DNA from 3 places in the Streptomyces sp. NPDC002566 genome. Region 1 is predicted to be linked to each of the others. Evidence: riboswitches for the same ligand, from Rfam matches in the RefSeq annotation. Region 1 holds a riboswitch; each other region holds the start of a gene.

Region 1 (4,155 bases):
GCCCTGCGCAACCGGCCCTCCCTGGAGGCCGGCCGGTACGGCGAACGCAGCGAGGAGGTGGACCGCGCGAAGGAGGCCTGGCGGGAAGCCCTGCTGGCACGGGGCATCGTGCCGTTCCTGCGCGAGGCTCTCGCCGATCCCGCCGCGGCCGACGCCGAACATCCCGCACCGACCCCGCCGGCCCTCGGCGGCCGCCTGCCGAAGATCGGTTACGACCGCCCGGGCTTCACCAGTCCCGACGACGGCCCTGCGGCCGGCCCGCGCCCGAGCTACTCGAGCCCGGACTACACCAGCCCGGACTTCGGAGGCCCGGAGCACCAGCCGGAATAGGCCTCCGGCTTGCGCCCCGACGGGAGCGCAAGCCGGCCTATGTCGGCCTGTGCTGCCTCAGTCCGCCATGGGGAGGTACACCCGGTTGCCGCTCGCCGCGAACTCCTTCGACTTCTGCAGCATCCCCTCCGTTATCTCCTCCGGTGTCGCTCCCTCCGCCGACCCACCGCCGAACCGCTCGGTGATGCTCTGGCTGATCTTCATCGAGCAGAACTTCGGCCCGCACATCGAGCAGAAGTGAGCCGTCTTGGCCGGCTCCGCCGGCAGCGTCTCGTCGTGGAACTCACGGGCCGTGTCCGGGTCGAGGGCCAGGTTGAACTGGTCCTCCCAGCGGAACTCGAAACGGGCGTCGGACAGGGCGTCGTCCCACTCCTGGGCTCCGGGGTGCCCCTTGGCGAGGTCGGCCGCATGGGCGGCGATCTTGTAGGTGATGACGCCGGTCTTGACGTCGTCCCGGTTGGGCAGGCCCAGGTGCTCCTTGGGCGTGACGTAGCAGAGCATGGCCGTGCCCCACCAGGCGATCATCGCGGCGCCGATGCCGGACGTGATGTGGTCGTACGCCGGGGCGACGTCCGTCGTCAGCGGGCCGAGCGTATAGAACGGAGCTTCATCACAGATCTCCTGCTGAAGGTCGATGTTCTCCTTGATCTTGTGCATCGGGACGTGGCCCGGGCCCTCGATCATCGTCTGTACATGGAAACGCTTCGCGATCCGGTTGAGTTCCCCGAGCGTCCTCAACTCCGCGAACTGCGCGGCGTCGTTGGCGTCCGCGATCGAGCCGGGACGCAGACCGTCGCCCAGCGAGTACGTGACGTCGTAGGCCGCGAGGATCTCGCAGAGCTCCTCGAAGTTCTCGTACAGAAACGATTCCTTGTGGTGGGCCAGACACCACGCGGCCATGATCGAACCGCCGCGGGAGACGATCCCGGTCTTGCGGTTCGCCGTCAGGGGGACATACGGGAGACGGACGCCCGCGTGGACGGTCATGTAGTCCACCCCCTGCTCGGCCTGCTCGATGACCGTGTCCTTGTAGATCTCCCAGGTCAGTTCCTCGGCCTTGCCGTCGACCTTCTCCAGCGCCTGGTAGAGCGGCACCGTGCCGATGGGTACGGGGGAGTTGCGCAGCACCCACTCGCGGGTGGTGTGGATGTTCCGGCCGGTGGACAGGTCCATGACGGTGTCGGCGCCCCACCGGGTCGCCCAGGTCATCTTCTCGACCTCCTCCTCGATGGAGGACGTCACCGCCGAGTTGCCGATGTTGGCGTTGACCTTCACCAGGAACCTCTTGCCGATGATCATCGGCTCGATTTCCGGGTGGTTGACGTTGGCGGGCAGCACCGCGCGACCCGCTGCGATCTCCTCGCGGACGACCTCCGGTGCCACGTTCTCCCGGATGGCCACGTACTCCATCTCTGGCGTGATCTCTCCCCGCCGGGCATAGGCGAGTTGGGTGGCCGCCTCGCCGGCCCGGGCTCGACGCGGCAGCCGCGGCCGCCCCGGGAAGACCGCGTCGAGGTTGCGCAGACCACCGCGCGGCGAGGTGTGCTTGACCCCGTCGTCCTCGGGGCGGACGGGGCGGCCCGCGTACTCCTCGGTGTCGCCCCGGGCGATGATCCAGTTCTCCCGCAGCGGAGGCAGTCCCCGGCGGACATCGGTGTCGACGTGCGGATCGGTGTACGGACCGGAGGTGTCGTACAGCGTGACCGAATCGCCGTTGGTGAGGTGCACTTGGCGGACCGGTACCCGCAGGTCGGGGCGGCTGCCCTCGACGTACGCCTTGTGCCAGCCGATGGACTTTCCGGCCTCCCCGTCGACGGAGACCTCGGTGGAGATCTGCGTGGAGGCAGGCGTGCGTGCGTCCTTGTTGGTCATGAGACCTACTCCCTACGCCGGCATTACCCGGTAACAGGTTCAGCGGTCGACGCAGCGATTGCCGTCTGCCGACGTTTCGTGTGAGTCATCACTCGTGTTGGTGACGTTCCACGTGAAACATCGCGAAGACGGAGGTCAGCGCCCTCTCAGCCCGGTGCTCCGAGCTCCCGCGTGTACAAAAGGTGCCTCCACGCTAGCGGCATGTGTGGCGCGGTGAACAGTGGGCCCCAGCGGTTCTTGCGATGATCGGTCGGTGACCACGACTCACCAGCCTCCGTATCCGCCACCGGAACAGCCTCGCCGTCCGGGCGGCGGCGGGCCGGGACCGGACGACGACCGCGGACGGGACCGTCACCGTCAAGACGACCACCGGCGGGACCATCACGGACCCGGCGGCCACGGACCCGGCGGCCACGGGCCAGGTGATCACGGCGCGGGCAGTCACGGTGCGGGAGGCCACGGGCCGGGCGGTGGACATGGGCATTCGCACAGTCACAGCCACGGGCCGGCTGCCCCCGTCTCCCGGCATCTGCGCAAGGTCATCGCCGCCGTCCTGATCCCGTTCGCGGTGGCCGTGCTCGCCGGGCTCGTCGTGCTGTGGCCCGGCGGCGCCCCACCGCACGAGCGCACCGGGGTGGGCTTCGACCGGCAGACCCACCAGGCGACGGTCACCAAGATCGAGAGCCTGAGCTGTTCCTCGGTGAACGCCTCGGGCGTGCCCCCGACCGGAGACACCTCCACGGCCGAGGGCTCCTCCGCCGAACAGCAGGCGAAGGGAACCTGCAAACGGGCCACGATCCGGGTGGACACCGGCAAGGACAAGGGCCGTACGTTCACGGAGATCGTCCAGCCGGACCAGACACGGCAGCTGGAACAGGGGCAGAAGGTCGTGGTCGCCTACGAGCCCTCCGCGCCGAAGGACCTGCAGTACTCGGTCACCGACATCAACCGCAAGCTGCCGATGGGACTGCTCGCCGGGATCTTCGCGGTCGCCGTGGTGATCGTCGGGCGGCTGCGGGGCGTCATGGCGCTGGTCGCGCTGGCCATCAGTTTCCTGGTGCTCAACTTCTTCGTCCTACCCGCCATCCTGCAGGGGTCGAACCCCCTGGCCGTCGCGGTCGTCGGGTCGAGCGCCATCATGCTGATCGCGCTCTACCTGTGCCACGGTCTGTCGGCCCGCACCTCCGTGGCCGTCCTCGGCACGCTCATCTCCCTGCTGCTGATCGGCGTGCTCGGGTCCTGGTTCGTCGACTGGGCCGCTCTGACGGGCAACACGGACGACAACACCGGGCTGATCCACGGCCTGTATCCCTCGATCGACATGAGCGGTCTGTTGCTCGCCGGCATCATCATCGGTTCGCTCGGCGTCCTGGACGACGTGACGGTCACGCAGACCTCCGCGGTCTGGGAACTGCACGAGGCCAACCCGTCGATGGGCTGGCGCGCGCTGTACCGGGCCGGCATCCGCATCGGCCGTGACCACATCGCGTCCGTGGTCAACACCCTCGTACTCGCCTACGCCGGTGCCGCGCTGCCGCTGCTGCTGCTCTTCTCGATCGCGCAGAGCAGCGTCGGCACGGTCGCCAACAGTGAGCTGGTCGCCGAGGAGATCGTGCGCACGCTGGTGGGCTCGATCGGCCTGGTCGCCTCGGTCCCGGTGACGACCGCGCTCGCGGCCCTCGTTGTCTCGGCCGACCGGCCCGGACCGGCTTCTGTGGGCAAGGCGGTCCCGGACGCGAGGTCTTCAGGGCCGGCCACCGCGACCGCGGGAACGTCGCCTGCGGCTGCTCGCAGCGGCAAGGGCCGGCGCCGCAAGCGCTGACCGGGGCCGGTCGCCCGGCACGTCATCCGCGCGCCTTCGGCATCCGAGCCCCGTACCGCCCTGAGTGAACGTTCCTGCAGAGCCCCTCCCCGCGCTGAAGCGTCCGTCGCCCTCCCCGGCGCGACGCTTCA
Region 2 (4,155 bases), on a different contig from region 1:
CCCCCCGGGCGCCCCCCGCCTCCCACCCCGAGACGGAAAGCCGCCGACGGCGCTCAGCCCCCACGGGCGACGTTCACCTTTCTCCTGACGGTGAACGGGCGGTGCGCGGGTGGGAGAGAAGGAAACGGGACCGTCCCCACGGTCAGAACGCAGGACGCTCAGGGTCGAGCACGGCCAACCCCTCCGGAGGAGAAGACGCCGCAGCGAAGTACCGCCGGGGAATCCGCCCCGCCAGCCGCGCGAGCCGCCCCGCCTCCACCCCCGCCCGCATCGCACGAGCCATCCGCTCGGGATCCGCCGCCCGCGTCACCGCCGACGCCAGCATCACCCCCGCACACCCCAGCTCCATCGCCAGCGCCACATCCGACGCCGTACCGGCCCCCGCGTCCAGAATCACCGGCACCCCCGCGTGCTCGACGATCAGCTGGAAGTTGTGCGGATTGCGGATCCCGAGCCCGGACCCGATCGGCGACCCCAGCGGCATCACCGCCGCGCACCCCACGTCCTCCAGCTTCCGCGCCAGCACCGGATCGTCGTTGGTGTAAGGCAGCACCGTGAACCCGTCGTCGACCAGCGTCTCCGCCGCGTCGAGCAGCTCCACCGGATCCGGCAGCAGCGTACGCTCGTCCGCGATGACCTCCAGCTTCACCAGGTCCGTCCCCAGCGCCTCCCGCGCCAGCCGCGCCGTCAGCACCGCCTCCCCGGCTGTGTAGCACCCCGCCGTGTTCGGCAGCACCCGTATCCCGAGCCGGTCGAGCACCGACAGCACCGACCCGTGCACCGAGGGGTCCACCCGGCGCATCGCGACCGTCGTCAGCTCGGTCCCGGACGCGACCAGCGCCCGCTCCAGCACCTCCAGGCTGGGCGCGCCGCCCGTGCCCATGATCAGCCGGGACGACAGCGTCGTACCGCCGAGGACGAGGGGATCGTCAGCCATGGCTCAGCCTCCCTGGACGGCCGTGAGGACTTCCACACGGTCCCCCTCGGCGAGGGCCGTGGCCGACCACCGCGCGCGCGGGACGACGGTCTCGTTCAGCGCGGCCGCCACCCCGGAGGGCGCCGCCGTCAGGGACCGTACGACGGCGTCGAGCGCGGTTCCGGCGGCCACCTCCCGCCGCTCGCCGTTGACGTGGATGTTCATGCGGGCTGCTCCGAGAGTGCGGCGGCGCCGAAGCGCCGGGGTGTGAACGGGCGGGCCAGGTCGGGCAGTTCACCCGTGGTCAGGACATGCGCCAGCACGTCCCCGGTCACCGGCGTGAGCAGCACGCCGTTGCGGTGGTGACCGGTGGCCAGCAGCAGCCCGTCCAGGCCGCTCGGCCCGAGCAGGGGCGCGTTGTCCGGCGACGCGGGACGCAGCCCCGCGCGCGTCTCCGTCAGGGGCAGTTCACTGATCCCGGGGATCAGCTCGTGGGCGTCGCGCAGCAGCTCGTAGACGCCGCCCGCCGTCACCGTCGTGTCCCAGCCCAGCTCCTCGCTCGTCGCGCCGACGACCAGCTCGCCGTTCTCCCGCGGCACCAGGTAGACGTCGCTGCCGCGCACCACGGCCCGTACCGTGCGGCTCAGGAACGGTGCGTACCGGGGCGGCACGGTCAGCCGCAGCACCTGCCCCTTCACCGGCCGCACCGGCGGCAGCAGCTCCCGCGGCACACCCGCGAGCCGCCCGCTCAGACTTCCGCCCGCGAGCACCACCTGGCCCGCCTTCAGCGCCGTCCCGTCGTCCGTGACCACCCCGCCGGCCCGGCCGCCCCCCACGGACAGCCGCTCGGCCCAGCGGCGGTGGAAGACCACGCCCGCCCGCTCGCACGCGGCCACCAGCGCCCCCGCGAGCCGCCGCGGGTCGATCTGGTGGTCGCCGTCCACGCGCAGCCCGCCGCGCACGCCCGGCGCGAGCATCGGCTCCAGGCGCCGGCACTCGCGCCCCGACAGCCACTGTGACGTGAGCCCCGACTGCTGTTGCAGGGCGTGCAGTTCCCGCAGATGGGCCCGGTCGTCGGCGTCCAGCGCCACCGCGAGGGTGCCCGAGCGCCGGTAGCCGAGGTCGTGCCCGGTGAGGTCGCTCAGCTCGGCCGCGAACTCCGGGTAGCGGCGCGCCGATTCCACGTTCAGGCCGAGCAGCGTCTGCTCGCCGTGGTGCAGTTCGGTGACGGCGGCCAGCATCCCGGCCGCCACCCGCGCGGCCCCGCCGCCCGGCTCGGGATCCACCACCGCCGTGACCAGACCGCGCTGCGCGGCCCGCCACGCCGTGACCAGACCGATGATTCCGCCCCCGACGACGAGGACGTCTGACGTACGTGCGGACATGGGCGTCCAGCCCCTCCCTTCGCCGGCATGACCCGGATCAGGTTCGTACGGTCGGAGGCCGCCAGCCTCCCTCTCAGCCCGGTGCGTCCGGGCTCCCGCGAGTGCTCTAGGTTGGCCACCCTAGCCCGGCCCCGCATGTCTCAGTAAGGGAGTCCCACCCCGTGCCGCCCTCGCTCGACGGTCTCGTCCTCGCCCCCGTCGCCGACCAGGCCCCCGGCCAGGTCGGCACCCGCACCCGCTTCACGTACCACGAGAGCGACGGTGTGATCTGGGCCGACTACGCGGGCGGCGACGTCGTGAGAGGGCATCTGGTGGGTACCCGTGCCGGGGACCGGCTCGACTTCCGGTACGTACAGCTCAAGCAGGACGGGACGACGTCCTCGGGGCACTGCGTGTCGACGGTGGTGGAGCTGGCCGACGGCCGGGTCCGCCTCGACGAGACATGGGAGTGGGAGTCGCAGCCCGGCAGCGGGACGAGCGTTGTGGAGCAGGTCACGGAGCACGACGGCTGACTGACAATCCGTCAGTTGTCTAAGGTGATCAGGTGAGCGAGCAGAGACGGGACGAAGTCGGTACGGCCGGGCGGCGCGTGGTCGTCGTCGGCGCGGGCATGGCCGGGGTGCAGACCGCGGTCGCCCTGCGCGAGCAGGGCTTCGACGGGACGGTGACGCTGATCGGCGCCGAACCCCACCAGCCCTACGACCGGCCGCCGCTGTCCAAGGCGGTCCTGCTCGGCAAGGCCGAGGGCTCCGCCTTCGACGTCGACTTCGAGGGCCTCGGCATCGGCCTGCGGCTCGGCAGCGAGGCGCTCGGCGTGCGCCCCGCCGAACACGTCCTGGACACCGAGGCCGGCCCGGTCCCCTACGACGTCCTGGTCCTCGCCACCGGCGCCGAACCGATCCGGCTGCCCGGCGCCGAGGGCGTGCCCGGCGTCCATCTGCTGCGCACCCTGGACGACGCCGAACGGCTGCGGCCCGTCCTCGCCCGGCAGCACGACGTCGTGGTCGTCGGCGCCGGCTGGATCGGCGCGGAGTTCGCCACCGCCGCCCGCGACGCCGGCTGCGCCGTCACCGTCGTCGAGGCCGCCGACCGGCCGCTCGCGGGCGCGCTGCCCGCCGAGGTCGCCGCCCCGATGGCCGGCTGGTACGCCGACAGCGGCGCCGAACTGCGCACCCGCGCGCGCGTGGAGCGCGTCGAACCCGGCGAGGTCGTCCTCGACGACGGCTCGCGGCTGCCCGCCGGCGCCGTCGTGGTCGGCATCGGCGCCCGCCCCGCGACCGCCTGGCTGTCCGGTTCGGGCATCGAGCTCGGCGCGCACGGCGAGATCCTCGCCGACTCCCATCTGCGCACCAGCGTGCCGGACGTGTACGCGGTCGGCGACTGCGCCTCCTTCCCGTCGGCGCGCTACGGCGAGCGGCTCCTCGTCCACCACTGGGACAACGCCCTCCAGGGTCCGCGCACGGTCGCCGCCAACATCCTCGGCGAGCCCACCGGGGAGCCCCTGGAGACCTACGACCCGGTGCCGTACTTCTGGTCGGAGCAGTTCGGCCGCTTCGTCCAGTACGCCGGCCACCACGGCGCCGCCGACCGCATGGTGTGGCGCGGCGACCCGGCGGGACCTGCCTGGAGCGTGTGCTGGCTGCGCGACGGGCGCCTGGTCGCCCTGCTGGCCGTGGGCCGCCCACGCGACCTGGCGCAGGGCAGACGGCTGATCGAGGCGGGCAGCCGTATGGACGCCGACGCGCTGGCCGACCCGTCGCGTCCGCTGAAGAACGCGACCGCCTGATCTCCCCGGGAGTACGGCGTCAGGGCAGGGGAGCGATCGCGGCCACCCGGCCCGAGCGCCTACCCTTG
Region 3 (4,155 bases), on a different contig from region 1:
GGACTCCCTCCTGCCGACGGCCCCGGTGGTCTGGCTCCTCCTGGTGATCTTCGTAGGCGCCACCTGACCACCCCGCCCCGGCCGACACACGGGCCCTCGTCCTCCCGGACGGGGGCCCGTCGCGATATCCCTGGGGCGTCCGAGGCCGGCCAACGCTGACACTCGGCACCCGGGGGTGACCACCCCCACCCCGTTCCGGCCCGGGCCCCCGGCGATGATCTGCGACACTGGTACAGCCATGCCTAAGCCCGGAGAACTCACATTCGTCGCCCCCCGTGGAGCCAAGAAGCCGCCGCGGCATCTTGCTGATCTCTCGCCCGCCGAGCGGAAGGAGGCGGTGGCGGAGATCGGTGAGAAGCCGTTTCGGGCGAAGCAGCTGTCGCAGCACTACTTCGCGCGGTACGCGCACGAGCCGGCGGAGTGGACCGACATCCCCGCCGGGGCGCGGGAGAAGCTGCGGGAGGCGTTGCTTCCCGAGCTGATGACCGTCGTGCGGCATCTGTCGACGGACCAGGGCACGACCCGCAAGACGCTGTGGCGGCTGTTCGACGGGACGCTCGTGGAGTCGGTGCTGATGCGCTACCCCGACCGGGTGACCATGTGCATCAGCTCGCAGGCCGGCTGCGGGATGAACTGCCCGTTCTGCGCGACCGGGCAGGCCGGTCTCGACCGGAACCTGTCCACCGCCGAGATCGTGCACCAGATCGTGGACGGGATGCGCGCGCTGCGCGACGGGGAGGTCCCCGGCGGGCCGGCCCGCCTGTCCAACATCGTCTTCATGGGCATGGGCGAGCCCCTCGCCAACTACAAGCGGGTCGTCGGCGCCATCCGCGCGCTCACCGACCCCACCCCCGACGGGCTCGGGCTGTCGCAGCGCGGGATCACCGTGTCCACCGTCGGGCTGGTGCCGGCCATCCACCGGTTCACCGACGAGGGCTTCAAGTGCCGTCTCGCCATCTCGCTGCACGCCCCCGACGACGAGCTGCGCGACACCCTCGTCCCCGTGAACACGCGGTGGAAGGTGCGCGAGGTGCTCGACGCCGGGTTCGAGTACGCCGAGCGGTCCGGGCGGCGCCTGTCCATCGAGTACGCGCTGATCCGCGACATCAACGACCAGGCCTGGCGCGGCGACCGGCTCGGCCGGATGCTCAAGGGCCGGCCCGTGCACGTCAACCTCATCCCGCTCAACCCGACGCCCGGGTCCAAGTGGACCGCGTCCCGGCCCGAGGACGAGAAGGCGTTCGTCGAGGCGATCGCGGCGCACGGCGTGCCCGTCACCATCCGGGACACCCGGGGCCAGGAGATCGACGGAGCCTGTGGCCAGCTCGCGGCCACCGAGCGGTAGTCTGTTCCCGGACAAGTTCATATCTTCGTATTCCGACAGGGGAGCGCCACAGCGCTGAGAGTGCGGCACCGGCCGCAGACCCTCTGAACCTCGCCCAGGTCATTCTGGGTAGGAAGTTCGGTCATCACTCGAGCTGTTGCGCCCTGCCCGGGCCCGTTGGCGGACCCCGGGCAGGGCCGCGTCTTCTCCTGGCCAACCCCAGGAGGAATCCAGTGCACACCAGGACGTTCGTGGCCGCGGCCGTGGGCCTCGGTCTCGTCACGCTGTCGGCGTGCGGTTCGTCGTCGTCCGGCGACAGCGGATCGGGCGGCGACGCCGGGTCCGGCGGCGGGTCGAAGACCGTCACCCTCGTCAGCCACAGCTCGTGGTCCGTCTCCAAGAAGGTGCTCGCCGACTTCGAGAAGCGGTCCGGGTACAAGGTGCGCGTCCTGGAGGACGGCGACGCCGGGCAGGCCGTCAACAAGGCGATCCTCACCAAGGACAACCCGCAGGGCGACGTCTTCTTCGGCGTCGACAACACCCTGCTCTCCCGCGCCCTCGACAACGACCTGTTCCAGCCGTACGAGGCCAAGGGCCTCGACCAGGTCGGCGCCGAGTACCGGCTCGACGCGGACAAGCACCGGGTCACCCCCGTCGACCACGGCGACATCTGCGTCAACTACGACAAGAAGTACTTCGCCGACCACGACCTGGCCCCGCCCGCCTCCTTCGACGACCTGGTCAAGCCCGCCTACAAGAACCTACTGGTCACCGAGAACGTCTCCACCTCCTCGCCCGGCCTCGGCTTCCTGCTGGGCACCGCCGCGCGCTACGGCGACGGCGGCTGGGAGGGCTACTGGAAGAAGCTCCGGGCCAACGGCGTGAAGGTCGTCGACGGCTGGGAGCAGGCCTACAACCAGGAGTTCTCCGGTTCGGCCGGCGGCCGGAAGGCCGGCGCCGACCGGCCGCTCGTCGTCTCCTACGCCTCCTCGCCGCCCGCCGAGGTGATCTACGCCGATCCCAAGCCCGCCACCGCCCCGACCGGCGTCGCGGCCGGCACCTGCTTCCGGCAGGTCGAGTTCGCGGGGCTGCTGAGCAACGCGAAGAACAGCGCGGGCGGCAAGGCGCTGATCGACTTCCTGCTGTCGAAGGAGTTCCAGCAGGACATGCCGCTCAACATGTTCGTCTACCCGGTGGTCAAGGGCGCCGCCGTGCCCGCCGAGTTCACGAAGTACGGGCCCGCCGCCAAGGACCCCGAGACCATGGACCCGGCGAAGATCGCCGAGAACCGCGACCAGTGGGTCAAGTCGTGGACCTCTCTCGTACTGAAGTAGCCCCGGCCAGGAGGCGTTCGGGGAACGCGGCGCGGCTCGGGCTCATGGCCCTGCCCGTCGCGTTCTTCGGGGTCTTCTTCGCCTGGCCCGTCGCCGCGATCGTCGCGCGCGGGCTCGACGTCGACGGCGCATGGCGCTTCGGCCGTCTCCTCGACGTGCTCGGGCAGTCCGACATCCGGCACGTCCTGTGGTTCACCGCCTGGCAGGCGCTCGCCTCCACCGCGCTCACCCTGCTGGTGGCGCTGCCGGGGGCGTATGTCTTCGCCCGCTTCTCCTTCCCGGGCAAGGAGGTGCTGCGGGCCGTCGTCACCGTTCCCTTCGTGCTGCCGACGGTCGTCGTCGGCACGGCGTTCCTGGCGCTCGTCGGGCGGGGCGGGCTGCTCGACGAGCTGTGGGGCGTACGGCTGGACACCACGGTGTGGGCCATCCTGCTCGCCCACGTCTTCTTCAACTACGCGGTCGTCGTACGGACCGTGGGCGGGCTGTGGGCGCAGCTCGACCCCCGTCAGGAGGAGGCCGCGCGGCTGCTCGGCGCCTCCCGGCTGCGGGCCTGGCGCACGGTCACCCTGCCCGCCCTCGGGCCCGCGGTGGCCGCCGCCGCGCTGATGGTCTTCCTGTTCACCTTCACCTCCTTCGGCGTGGTCCAGATCCTCGGCGGGCCCACGTTCTCCACGCTGGAGGTGGAGATCTACCGGCAGACCTCGGAGATCTTCGACCTGTCCACGGCCGCCGTCCTGACCCTCGTGCAGTTCCTGGCCGTCGGCGCGATCCTCGCCGTGCACGCCTGGACGGTGCGGCGGCGGGAGAGCGCGCTGCGGCTGGTGGACGCGAAGCTGACCGCGCGGCGGCCCCGCGGGGCGGGGCAGTGGGCGCTGCTCGGCGGGGTGCTGACGAGCGTCGCCGTGCTGCTGGTGCTGCCGCTCGCCGTGCTGGTGCAGCGCTCGCTGGACGCGCCGGACTTCGCCTACTACCGGGCGCTGACCCGTGACGACGGCAACGTCTTCCTGGTCCCGCCGATCGAGGCGGTCGGCAACTCGCTGGAGTACGCCGTCGCCGCGACCGCGATCGCGGTGCTGATCGGCGGCCTGGCCGCGGCGGCGCTCACCCGGCGGGACGCCGGACGCCTCGTCCGCGGCTTCGACGCGCTGCTGATGCTGCCGCTGGGCGTCTCGGCGGTGACCGTCGGCTTCGGTTTCCTCATCGCGCTCGACGAGCCCCCGCTCGACCTGCGCGGCACGTGGATGCTGGTGCCGCTCGCGCAGGCGCTGGTCGGCGTGCCGTTCGTCGTGCGGACCATGCTGCCGGTGCTGCGGGCGGTGGACGTACGGCTGCGGGAGGCGGCCGCCGTGCTGGGGGCGTCGCCGTGGCGGGTGTGGCGGGAGGTCGATCTGCCGCTGGTGCGGCGGGCGTTGCTGGTCGCCGCCGGGTTCGCCTTCGCGGTGTCGCTCGGGGAGTTCGGGGCGACGGTGTTCATCGCCCGGCCCGACAACCCGACGC

The links. Region 1 has a riboswitch for thiamine pyrophosphate ahead of thiC (phosphomethylpyrimidine synthase ThiC). Riboswitches for the same ligand answer to the same signal wherever they lie in the genome.
Region 2: linked by a shared signal. The riboswitch ahead of thiO (glycine oxidase ThiO) and the one ahead of thiC (phosphomethylpyrimidine synthase ThiC) in region 1 are both predicted to bind thiamine pyrophosphate.
Region 3: linked by a shared signal. The riboswitch ahead of ACFYXA_RS31180 (thiamine ABC transporter substrate binding subunit) and the one ahead of thiC (phosphomethylpyrimidine synthase ThiC) in region 1 are both predicted to bind thiamine pyrophosphate.

Annotation. Positions count from the first base shown of each region.
Region 1 covers NZ_JBIARD010000006.1:186,323-190,477, forward strand. Annotated here, with positions in the region: gene ACFYXA_RS25010 (hypothetical protein) at 1-330, shown strand, start outside; gene thiC (phosphomethylpyrimidine synthase ThiC) at 388-2,202, opposite strand; TPP riboswitch at 2,195-2,383, opposite strand; gene ACFYXA_RS25020 (YibE/F family protein) at 2,456-4,024, shown strand; gene ACFYXA_RS25025 (SsgA family sporulation/cell division regulator) at 4,153-4,155, opposite strand, start outside.
Region 2 covers NZ_JBIARD010000003.1:377,319-381,473, reverse strand. Annotated here, with positions in the region: gene ACFYXA_RS14500 (thiazole synthase) at 143-937, opposite strand; gene thiS (sulfur carrier protein ThiS) at 941-1,141, opposite strand; gene thiO (glycine oxidase ThiO) at 1,138-2,301, opposite strand; TPP riboswitch at 2,299-2,410, opposite strand; gene ACFYXA_RS14485 (hypothetical protein) at 2,463-2,813, shown strand; gene ACFYXA_RS14480 (NAD(P)/FAD-dependent oxidoreductase) at 2,891-4,087, shown strand.
Region 3 covers NZ_JBIARD010000009.1:183,168-187,322, forward strand. Annotated here, with positions in the region: gene ACFYXA_RS31170 (phosphatidate cytidylyltransferase) at 1-67, shown strand, start outside; gene rlmN (23S rRNA (adenine(2503)-C(2))-methyltransferase RlmN) at 239-1,345, shown strand; TPP riboswitch at 1,373-1,478, shown strand; gene ACFYXA_RS31180 (thiamine ABC transporter substrate binding subunit) at 1,558-2,658, shown strand; gene ACFYXA_RS31185 (ABC transporter permease) at 2,703-4,155, shown strand, end outside.